One region of the Oceanobacillus sp. FSL K6-0127 genome, then DNA from elsewhere that is predicted to be linked to it. Evidence: predicted binding sites of a transcription regulator. Region 1 holds the regulator's gene; each other region holds the start of a gene.
The links. Region 1 encodes Rex, which represses fermentation and respiration genes when NADH is low (regulators of the CRP and FNR family bind a similar motif). Its sites were predicted from a motif close to TTGTGAAATATTTCACAA; they were not measured.

Region 1 (3,294 bases):
TATCGATGTCCAAATGGTTTGTAGGCTCATCCATAATAAGGAAATTTGCTTGCTGCATTTTAAGCTTAGCAAGGGCTAGTCTTGCCTTTTCTCCACCACTTAATGTATGGACCTGCTTTAATACATCATCTCCAGAAAAAAGAAAGTTTCCTAAAACCGTGCGGATATCTTTTTCATTTATGGTGGGGTAATCATCCCATAATTCTTGAAGAATCGTCTTAGTAGAATTAAGATCAGCCTGTTCTTGATCATAGTAGCCAATTTGTACATTTGTACCAAGCTGGATGTTTCCTTTTTCTGTCTGCAGTCTACCTAAGATGGCCTTAAGTAATGTAGTTTTCCCTACACCATTCGGACCAACAAGTGCGATACGGTCACCGCGATTTATATCCAGTCGTATGTTGGAAAAAATAGGGTCCACTTCTTTTTCATAACGTAAGCTAAGCTCTTCAACTTTTAATACATCATTTCCACTTCTGCGATTAATTTGAAAGGAGAAGGAAGCGGATGACTCATCACCTAGTGGCCGATCAAGACGCTCCATTTTTTCAAGCTGCTTCCGCCTGCTTTGTGCTCGTTTTGTAGTCGAAGCACGTACAATATTCCGCTGGATAAAGTCTTCCATTTTTTTAATTTCAGTTTGCTGCTTTTCAAATTCCTTTAATTCCTGTTCATAATTTAGTGCTTTTTGCTCCAAATACTTGCTGTACGAACCATGGTATTTTCGCGTTTTATGCCGTGAAATTTCATATACAATGGAAACTGTTTTATCAAGAAAGTACCGATCGTGTGAAACGATGACAATGGCGCCTGGATAACTAACGAGATAGTTTTCCAACCATGACAATGTATCAATATCAAGATGGTTGGTCGGTTCATCAAGAATAAGCAGCTGTGGTTTTTGAAGCAGCAATTTACCCAGGGCAAGTCGTGTTTTTTGTCCACCACTAAGTTCTGCGATTGGAGTATCATAATCAAAGGACTCAAAATTTAACCCACTAAGTACAGCTCTAATATCAGATTCATACGTATAGCCCCCATCAGTCTGATATGCTAGTTGAAGTTTGTCATATTCTTTAAGGACTTTGTCATATTCTTCTCCAGATAATTCGCTGGCTTTCTCCATCTCTTTCTCTAATGCTCGAAGTTGCTTTTCCAATGATTTTAAATGGGAAAATACCTCTAGCATTTCATCCCAAATGGTTTTCCCTGATTCTAACGTCATATGCTGGGATAAATAACCGAATGTAAGATCCTTCGGTTGAAAAAATTCCCCTTCATCATACGATAATTCTTGTGCCATAATTTTAAGTAATGTTGACTTACCTGCACCGTTTCTGCCGACAATAGCTATACGGTCTTTATCTTTAATTTCAATTTTAATATTTGATAAAATCTCTTCAGCACCGAAGGATTTGGAAATTCCGTTTAGTTGCATTAATATCATCTTTTTCACCCCATCATGTACAGTGTATCTTATAGTTATTTAACGAGGCAACTGAATTGTGAAAAATATCACGACTTATTTGACGTTTTCTGTTAAAATAGAAGGAAAGAACTTATCATATACAACTATTGGATTGAAAAGAGGAAGATTGATGGAACAGAATAAAATTCCACAAGCTACTGCCAAGCGGCTGCCTTTATATTATCGTTTTCTTAACAATTTAAATCAGCAAGGGAAGAAGCGAGTTTCCTCAAAGGAGCTGAGTGATGCAGTAAAAGTGGATTCTGCAACAATTCGAAGAGACTTTTCTTATTTTGGCGCATTGGGAAAAAAGGGATACGGCTATAATGTAGAGTATTTATTAGGATTTTTCCGAAGTACGTTGGATCAGCATGAGGTTACAGAGGTTGCATTAATCGGAGTTGGGAACTTAGGTACAGCCTTCCTTCATTATAACTTTATGAAGAACAATAATATCCGGATTACTACGGCATTTGATGCAGATACAGAAAAGGTTGGCACGGATATTGGCGGGGTACCCGTTTATGATATTCGTGATTTAGAGGAAAAGTTAGAAGACATTAAAGTCGCTATCCTAACTGTTCCAGCTGTTGAAGCACAAGTGATCGCCGATAAGCTTGTAGAAAAAGGGATTTCAGGGATTCTTAACTTTACTCCTGCAAGGATTAGTGTACCGAAGCATATTCGGGTCCACCATATTGATCTTGCTGTTGAATTGCAGGCCCTTGTCTATTTCCTAAAGCATTATTCGTTAGATAATCCAGAGTAGATATTACTCATTGTAAATTTTTGTTTATTTACAAGGCTATTGATATTAGGTCAAAAGCCTTGTTTTTTTATGGTTGGATTTGGATGTCCTTATATTGGTAAATACCATAATTTATTTGCATCAATTCCATAAAATCTCCGTTTTAAACAACCACTGGAAACAAGCTGATAAATATTAACTAGATAAATGGAACTAATATTTTTCTGAAAATTATTGGTTCTTAAGACATCTATCCATTTACTGATTATTACGTTAATCTGTATTGGGAATATATTAAGAAAGAGGAGGAATTTATTCGTGAACGTGAAAAAGGTTTTAGGTATTATGTTTGTTTTATTTATTAGTTTGTTCATTGTTGCATGTTCAAATGAAAGTGACAATGAGAGTGAAGGGACTAACGATGCTGAAGCAACTGAAGAAACAAATGATGCGGAAGCAAACGAGAAAAACGGGTCTGAAGAAGCAGAAGAAAATGTAGTTCCAGAAGATGAGGCATTATTTGCAGTACTTGAAGCAAACTTAGAAGCATTAACAGAAAATGACTTGGATGCTTACATGGAAACCATACATAGTGAATCTCCTTTATATGACTCAACACGTACGACAATCGATCAATTATCTGTGTATACATTAGATATGGAATTATTTGATTTAGTTGTAGAAGAAAAATCAGAAGAAGAAGCAACAATCTCTTATAAACAGACGACAATGAAAGTCGATGGTCCTGATTTTATGAATAATGAAACACACGGGGTTCATGTCTTGCGACCAGATGATGGTGCATGGAAAATTTATAGTTCCGAAGAACCAAGCGAAATAATTCCTCTTGATGAGAATGGGGAAGTTATCGAAGAGACTGCTGCTGATGCAGCGGCAGAAGGTGTTTACATTGACACAATTACGAGCTTAGAAATTCCGTTTGATGAAGGAAAGTGGGAGCTTGAGAACTATGAGGAAGGAGACGGTGAAGCAACCGCTGAATTTCTTTTAGTTGATGAGGATCAAACGAATTTCACAGAGCTGTTTACGATTCATTATTATCCAGATGGTGATGAAT
Region 2 (3,294 bases), 2.2 Mb from region 1:
CTTTTGGAGATGGAATGAATGATTGTGAAATGCTGCAAGCTGTAGGCGAAGGATTCGCAATGGATAATGCACATCCAGAACTATTTACTTACGCAAAGCACCGTACCACATCTGTTAGTGATTCTGGTATCTATAACGGCTTAAAAAAGCTCGGGGTTATCGAGTAATGGGAATATAAAAAGCAAAACCCAACAATCAAGGGGTTTTGCTTTTTTTCATAAGTTGAGGCTTATGGAGACGATAAGGGCTAGATCTATTTATAAAAGAAAGCCACCGTAAATAAGAGCTCCGGCAATTACAAATGCAGGGTGTATTTTAAAACGCTCGATTAATAGAAAACTAACGCCAACCAGTAGTACCGTCTGCCAAATTCCAATTCCTATATAAGATTCACTGAAAAACCTCCATGCCATAACACCGAGCAATATAGCAATGACCGGCTGAACAAAAAGCGTTAACCGCTTTACTTTAGGAGAGTCCTTATATTTTAACAACAGTCCACCAAGGAATATTAATAAAATTAGAGATGGAGCCACAGTAGCAAATACGCCTACAATCGACCCAATAACCCCTCCTACTTCATAGCCTATGTACCCTGCCATCTTCGTTGCAATTGGACCTGGTAAAGAGTTTCCAAGCGCTAAAATCTCACTAAATTCCTGCACTGACATCCAACCATATCGTAATACCACTTCATTTTCAATAAGGGGAATGGAAGCAGGTCCTCCCCCATAGCCCAGAATACCCGGAATAAAAAAGGCGACAAAAATATCAATATAGATCATACATCTTCACCTTCTTTATTCTTTTTTTGCTTCTTGTGGACTGGCAGAGACAGCGCCAGGATGAGTAGAACAGCAATCAAAATTCCTGGATGCACCTGAAGAATTTGCAAAGTGATAAAGAAAATGGCAAGAAATATACATGTCTTTACCCATCCCAAGCCAATAGCAGCTTTTTGGGCAAATTGCCATGTCAAGACAGCCATCATCATCCCCACTACTGGAACGACTGCTGCCGTCATTCCTTGCACCCAATCAAATTCTTTAACTTGTGAAAGTGTAGTGAGTAAAACAATCATTAATAAAATCGTAGGTACAATCGTTGCAAGAACGGCATTTATCATTCCTAGTGTACGGGCAACCCGATAACCAATATAACCAGGTAGCTTCGTTGCAATTGGACCCGGTAATGTGTTTGCTAAAGCAAGAATATCACCAAATTCCTCGTTATCCATCCATTTATAGTGATCAACTACTTCCTTTTGAATAAGCGGTATCGAAGCAGGTCCTCCCCCAAATCCGAGTATACCAACACGAAAAAAAGCAATAAATAAATTCCAATGTGTTTTCATTTGTCACAAACCTTTTTCTATTTTTAGTATGTTGCCAGCCTATCCAGTGATGAGCTTTCGAGTAAGCCCGTGAATCCAGTAAATAGGCCCCAAATGTTGATGCTCTCTTAATGCTGGAACCCCATTCGCTTTAGATAATCAAATAACTCACTGCGCCAAGAAGCTCATAGCCTACATAACTTACAGAATGAACTTATCATTCCTTTGATTGGTAACTCATCTTTGACCAATCAAAGGAGCCTACTCTCTTCCCATTAGGACTCTCATCACTTCTATGAACGACCAAATAAACTTACTCTCTTCTCATTCGGGCACTCATCACTTCTATGAACGACCAAATAAACTTACTCTCTTCTCATTCGGGCACTCATCACTTCTATGAATGACCAAATATACTTACTCTCTTCTCATTAGGGCACTCATCCATTTATGATTTCCTTAAATATGACGTTCAAATCATTTATACCATTATACGTGAATGAAACATATTTTTAAATATTTCATTCCTTCTTCATCGACACGATATAGTTACAATTCTGACACACTTCTTTAACATTTTAAATAACTTCATCTAAAAATATGTGATATGATAAATATATAAAGAATGCTCAATGTTTCACAATATCTTTTTTAGGAGGGTTATTATGGTTGTAACTGCTCAAAACAAAATGGATTTTAAAAGTGGAAAATGGCAAGAGGAAATTAATGTTCGCGACTTTATTATGCAAAACATTACTGTCTATACTGGTGATGAAAGCTTTTTAGCAGGATCGACAAGGAACACGACAATTTTATGGGAACAAGTGATGGATTTAACAAAGCAAGAACGAGAAAATGGTGGCGTATTGGATATGGACACATCAATTGTATCAACCATTACGTCACATGGAGCAGGCTATTTAAATAAAGGTATTGAAAAAATTGTTGGTGTCCAAACAGACAAACCTTTTAAGCGCTCTCTTCAACCATTTGGTGGTATTAGAATGGCAGAAGATGCTCTACATGCATACGGATATGAGTTAGATGAAGAAGTAAAGCATGTCTTCAACAATTATCGGAAGACACATAACCAAGGTGTTTTTGATGCATACACACCTGAAATGCGAGCAGCAAGAAAAGCTGGAATTATTACAGGTCTTCCTGATGCTTATGGACGCGGACGGATCATTGGCGATTACCGAAGAGTTGCTTTATATGGTGTTGACAGGCTAATCGCAGATAAACAAAAAGAACTTGCAGCAACCGGAGTTAATGGTGTGATGTCCGAGAAAATCATTCGTGACCGCGAAGAGCTTTCTGAACAAATTCGTGCCTTACAAGAGTTAAAACAGCTCGGTTCAGATTATGGATATGATATTTCCAATCCTGCTACAAATGCAATCGAAGCGTTCCAATGGTTATATTTTGGTTATTTAGCAGCTATCAAGGAGCAAAACGGCGCAGCTATGAGTCTTGGCAGGGTTTCTACCTTCTTAGATATTTATATTGAGCGTGACATTCAAAATGGTGTCATTACAGAAGAAACAGCACAAGAGCTTGTCGATCATTTTGTAATGAAACTACGACTTGTAAAATTTGCAAGAACTCCAGATTACAATGAATTATTTAGTGGCGATCCAACTTGGGTTACAGAATCAATTGGTGGTATTGCTAAAGATGGTACACCGCTTGTGACAAAGAATTCGTTCCGATTTTTACACACATTAGACAATCTTGGGCCTGCACCCGAACCAAACTTAACGGTTTTATGGTCTGATCAATTACCACGCCCTTTTAAGGAATACTGTGCATCTATGTCCATTAAAACAAGTTCAATTCAATATGAAAATGATGACCTCATGAGGAAACAATTTGGAGATGATTATGGAATTGCATGCTGTGTTTCTGCAATGGAAATTGGCAAGCAAATGCAGTTCTTCGGTGCACGAGCTAACTTAGCC
Region 3 (3,294 bases), 1.0 Mb from region 1:
GATGTACCGAATTGACGGTCGAACGTTCCCATTAAGAGCGCTACAGTTAACACTGGGAAAGCAAATACAATAATAACATTTGTGATTAGAGCTGACCATGTAAACATTGGCATTTTCATTAATTTCATACCAGGAGCTCTCATTTTGAAAATCGTTACAACAAAGTTAATTCCTGTCATTAGTGTACCAATTCCAGAAATTTGAAGAGCCCACATGTAATAGTTAACACCAACAGATTGGCTAAACTCATTACTTGCTAGTGGGAAGTAATTGGTCCAACCAGCGTCAGGTGATCCACCGATAACAAACGATATGTTAAATAGCATTGCTCCGGCAAAGAATAACCAAAAGCTAAGTGCGTTTAGTCGCGGAAAAGCAACGTCACGAGCACCAATTTGCAGTGGCACAACGTAGTTCATTAAACCAATAACGAACGGCATTGCCATAAAGAAGATCATTACAACTCCGTGCGTTGTAAAAACCTCATTATAATGTTGAGCGTTTAAAAATTCCATTTCCGGGCTAGAAAGCTGAAGACGCATCATGACAGCGTCCGCACCACCACGGAATAACATGACTAAAGCGGAAATCAAATACATAATCCCGATTCGTTTATGGTCAGTTGTTGTTAACCATTCGTTCCATAAATAGCCCCATTTTTTAAAGTAAGTTAATCCTGCAACGATTGCGATGGAAACAAGAACAATTGCAACCATAGATGCATAGATCATTGGATCTGGATGGGGTATAGCGAATCTTTCAAAAAATTCCATGTTTGTTACTCCTTTCGAGAAGTTCAAGTACATTTAGATTAGTAATCTAGCTGTTTTGTTCGTAGTCTTTCAATTAATGATGATCGTGTTCTGAATCATCATGTTCATCCTCGGATTGTTCCGTATCATCAGATGAACCGTGATTATGCCCACCATGCTCACCCTCAGGTGGTGGTGAAAATTCTAAATGTGTTCCAGTGAAAGCAAGTTGACCTAGATGACCAGGTTCTAATAATTCATTGAATATATCTTCTGTTAATGGATCAGCCGTAGCATGAATATCATCTACCCAAGTATCGAATTCATCTTGCGGCATTGCGATAACGTTAAATGTGTTTTCAGCAAAACCTTCACCACTAAAGTTTGCATTTCTACCCATAAACTCTCCAGCTGATTCAGCCGCTAAATTAATTGTCGTTACCATGTCTGCCATCGCATATTTTTGTCCGGCTAACTGCGGTACCCAAAAGCTTGTAATTGGACCATGTGAGTAAAGCTTGAACTGGACGGAACGATCTGTTGGGATAAATACATAATTGACTGTTTCAATATCTTGCTCTGGATAGCTGAAATGCCATTTCCAGTTAGATGAAGAAGCATATATCACCAACGGTTCCTGATCCTCATATCCTTCTGGTACTGTTTCAACTTGGTATGTTGAGACAACAGAAACGATAGATAAGAAGATAACAATTAAAATTGGAATACCAACAATAATTCCTTCGACAATAGGATTCCCCTCAATATGTGGTGGTTCATAATCATCATCCTGTTTAGATGCGCGGTATTTTACTAGGATAATGATAAGTAATACAAGTACGGTAATAACAATGAATGCCATAGTAATGATGGATAACCATATAACATCAGCAGTCGTTGCAGCTTGTGGTCCTTTTGGATCTAAGACAAGTAATGGCTCACAACCTGTTAACACTGTAGCTATAGTGAAAATGAATGTTAGTAGGGTCCATTTAAGTTTCATGTATATACCCCTTTCTGTTAAATTATCTGTTTTTTTGCGCCAATATAAAGGTAAACACAATTATCGTCCTATATAATAGTACGCAAACGATAAAAATACAAGAGTATGAGAAATGCTTCACAAAATGTTCATGAAGATTTGTAGATTTGGTGGAGATAGGCAAATTTTGGACACGTAGGTATTAAAAATAGTTGCTTTAATTGCAAAAATGTGCTCCATATTTTTGCGGTTAGCTAATGAAAAACTTTCCCACTATTAATGAAGGAAAGTTTTTTTCTAATTTAGCTGTATTTTCATACTAGACTCATAGTCTATTAAAAATTGAATGAATTATGAATCGGTTCATAAACTTGATAAAGACAATAAAAAATTTATTTGTATTATGTGGACTAAAGGTATATGATATGATTTATGTCATTAGAAAAATTCGGGTGATCAATGTATAGTTTAATGTAAGGGAGAAGAATTTATGGAACCATCAATCAATCATAATGACCGGCCAAAGTATGGTATTTTAGCAATACTTATGGTCGGTGCATTTATTTCATTTTTAAATAATACACTGCTAAATGTTGCACTGCCATCTATCATGTTAGACCTTGATGTAAGTACATCTGTCGTCCAGTGGTTAACGACGGGGTATATGTTAATTAATGGTATATTGATTCCAACGACAGCTTTTTTAATTCAAAAATATTCTGTTCGCCGATTGTTCTTAGTTGCAATGGGTCTGTTTTTTTGTGGAACTTTAATTGCAGGTATTGCGCATACATTCCCGATCTTGCTGGCTGCGCGAATGGTTCAGGCATCTGGATCCGCAATTATGATGCCATTATTAATGAATGTTATGTTAATAAGCTTTCCAATCGCTAAACGAGGAACTGCAATGGGAGTCTTCGGTTTGATTTTAATGTTTGCTCCAGCAATTGGACCAACGCTTTCTGGTTGGATTATTGAACACTATGATTGGAGAATGCTATTTCATTTTATAACTCCAATTGCTGCTGTTGTATTTTTGCTCGGCTTTTTTCTATTAAAGGATAAGAAAGAAAAAGTGATTATTACGTTAGATATTCTTTCTTTAATTTTGTCCAGTATTGGATTCGGAGGATTATTATACGGTTTTAGCTCTGCTGGATCAAAGGGCTGGGATAGCTTACAGGTATATGGAACAATTATCCTTGGGGTTATTGCGCTTATCTGGTTTATCCTTCGTCAATCAAAGCTTGAGAAGCCCATGTTAAATTTCAATGTGTTTAAATATCCCATGTTTACGTTGGCATCCATCATATCGATGGTCGTTAATATTGCAATGTTTTCTGGTTTTCTTTTGTTACCGATCTATGCACAAACGATTCGTGGGATTTCGCCAATGGATACGGGGTTAATGCTATTACCGGGAGCTCTTCTGAATGCATTTATGTCACCAATCACAGGTAGACTGTTTGATAGATATGGCGGGCGAGTACTGGCGCTTGTTGGTTTATCGATTATGACAATTACAACGTATTGCTTTAGTAACTTAACGTTTGAGACAGG

Region 2: the regulator Rex is predicted to act here: its motif matches at 1,959-1,976, upstream of pflB (formate C-acetyltransferase).
Region 3: the regulator Rex is predicted to act here: its motif matches at 1,861-1,878, upstream of qoxA (cytochrome aa3 quinol oxidase subunit II).

The regions. Positions count from the first base shown of each region.
Region 1 covers NZ_CP150287.1:1,306,069-1,309,362, forward strand. The annotation lists gene MHH64_RS06555 (ABC-F family ATP-binding cassette domain-containing protein) at 1-1,447, opposite strand, end outside; gene MHH64_RS06560 (redox-sensing transcriptional repressor Rex) at 1,599-2,237, shown strand; gene MHH64_RS06565 (hypothetical protein) at 2,535-3,294, shown strand, end outside.
Region 2 covers NZ_CP150287.1:3,589,809-3,593,102, forward strand. The annotation lists gene MHH64_RS17735 (HAD family hydrolase) at 1-167, shown strand, start outside; gene MHH64_RS17740 (chromate transporter) at 258-785, opposite strand; gene MHH64_RS17745 (chromate transporter) at 782-1,354, opposite strand; gene pflB (formate C-acetyltransferase) at 1,999-3,294, shown strand, end outside.
Region 3 covers NZ_CP150287.1:2,334,210-2,337,503, forward strand. The annotation lists gene qoxB (cytochrome aa3 quinol oxidase subunit I) at 1-773, opposite strand, end outside; gene qoxA (cytochrome aa3 quinol oxidase subunit II) at 847-1,755, opposite strand; gene MHH64_RS11640 (DHA2 family efflux MFS transporter permease subunit) at 2,225-3,294, shown strand, end outside.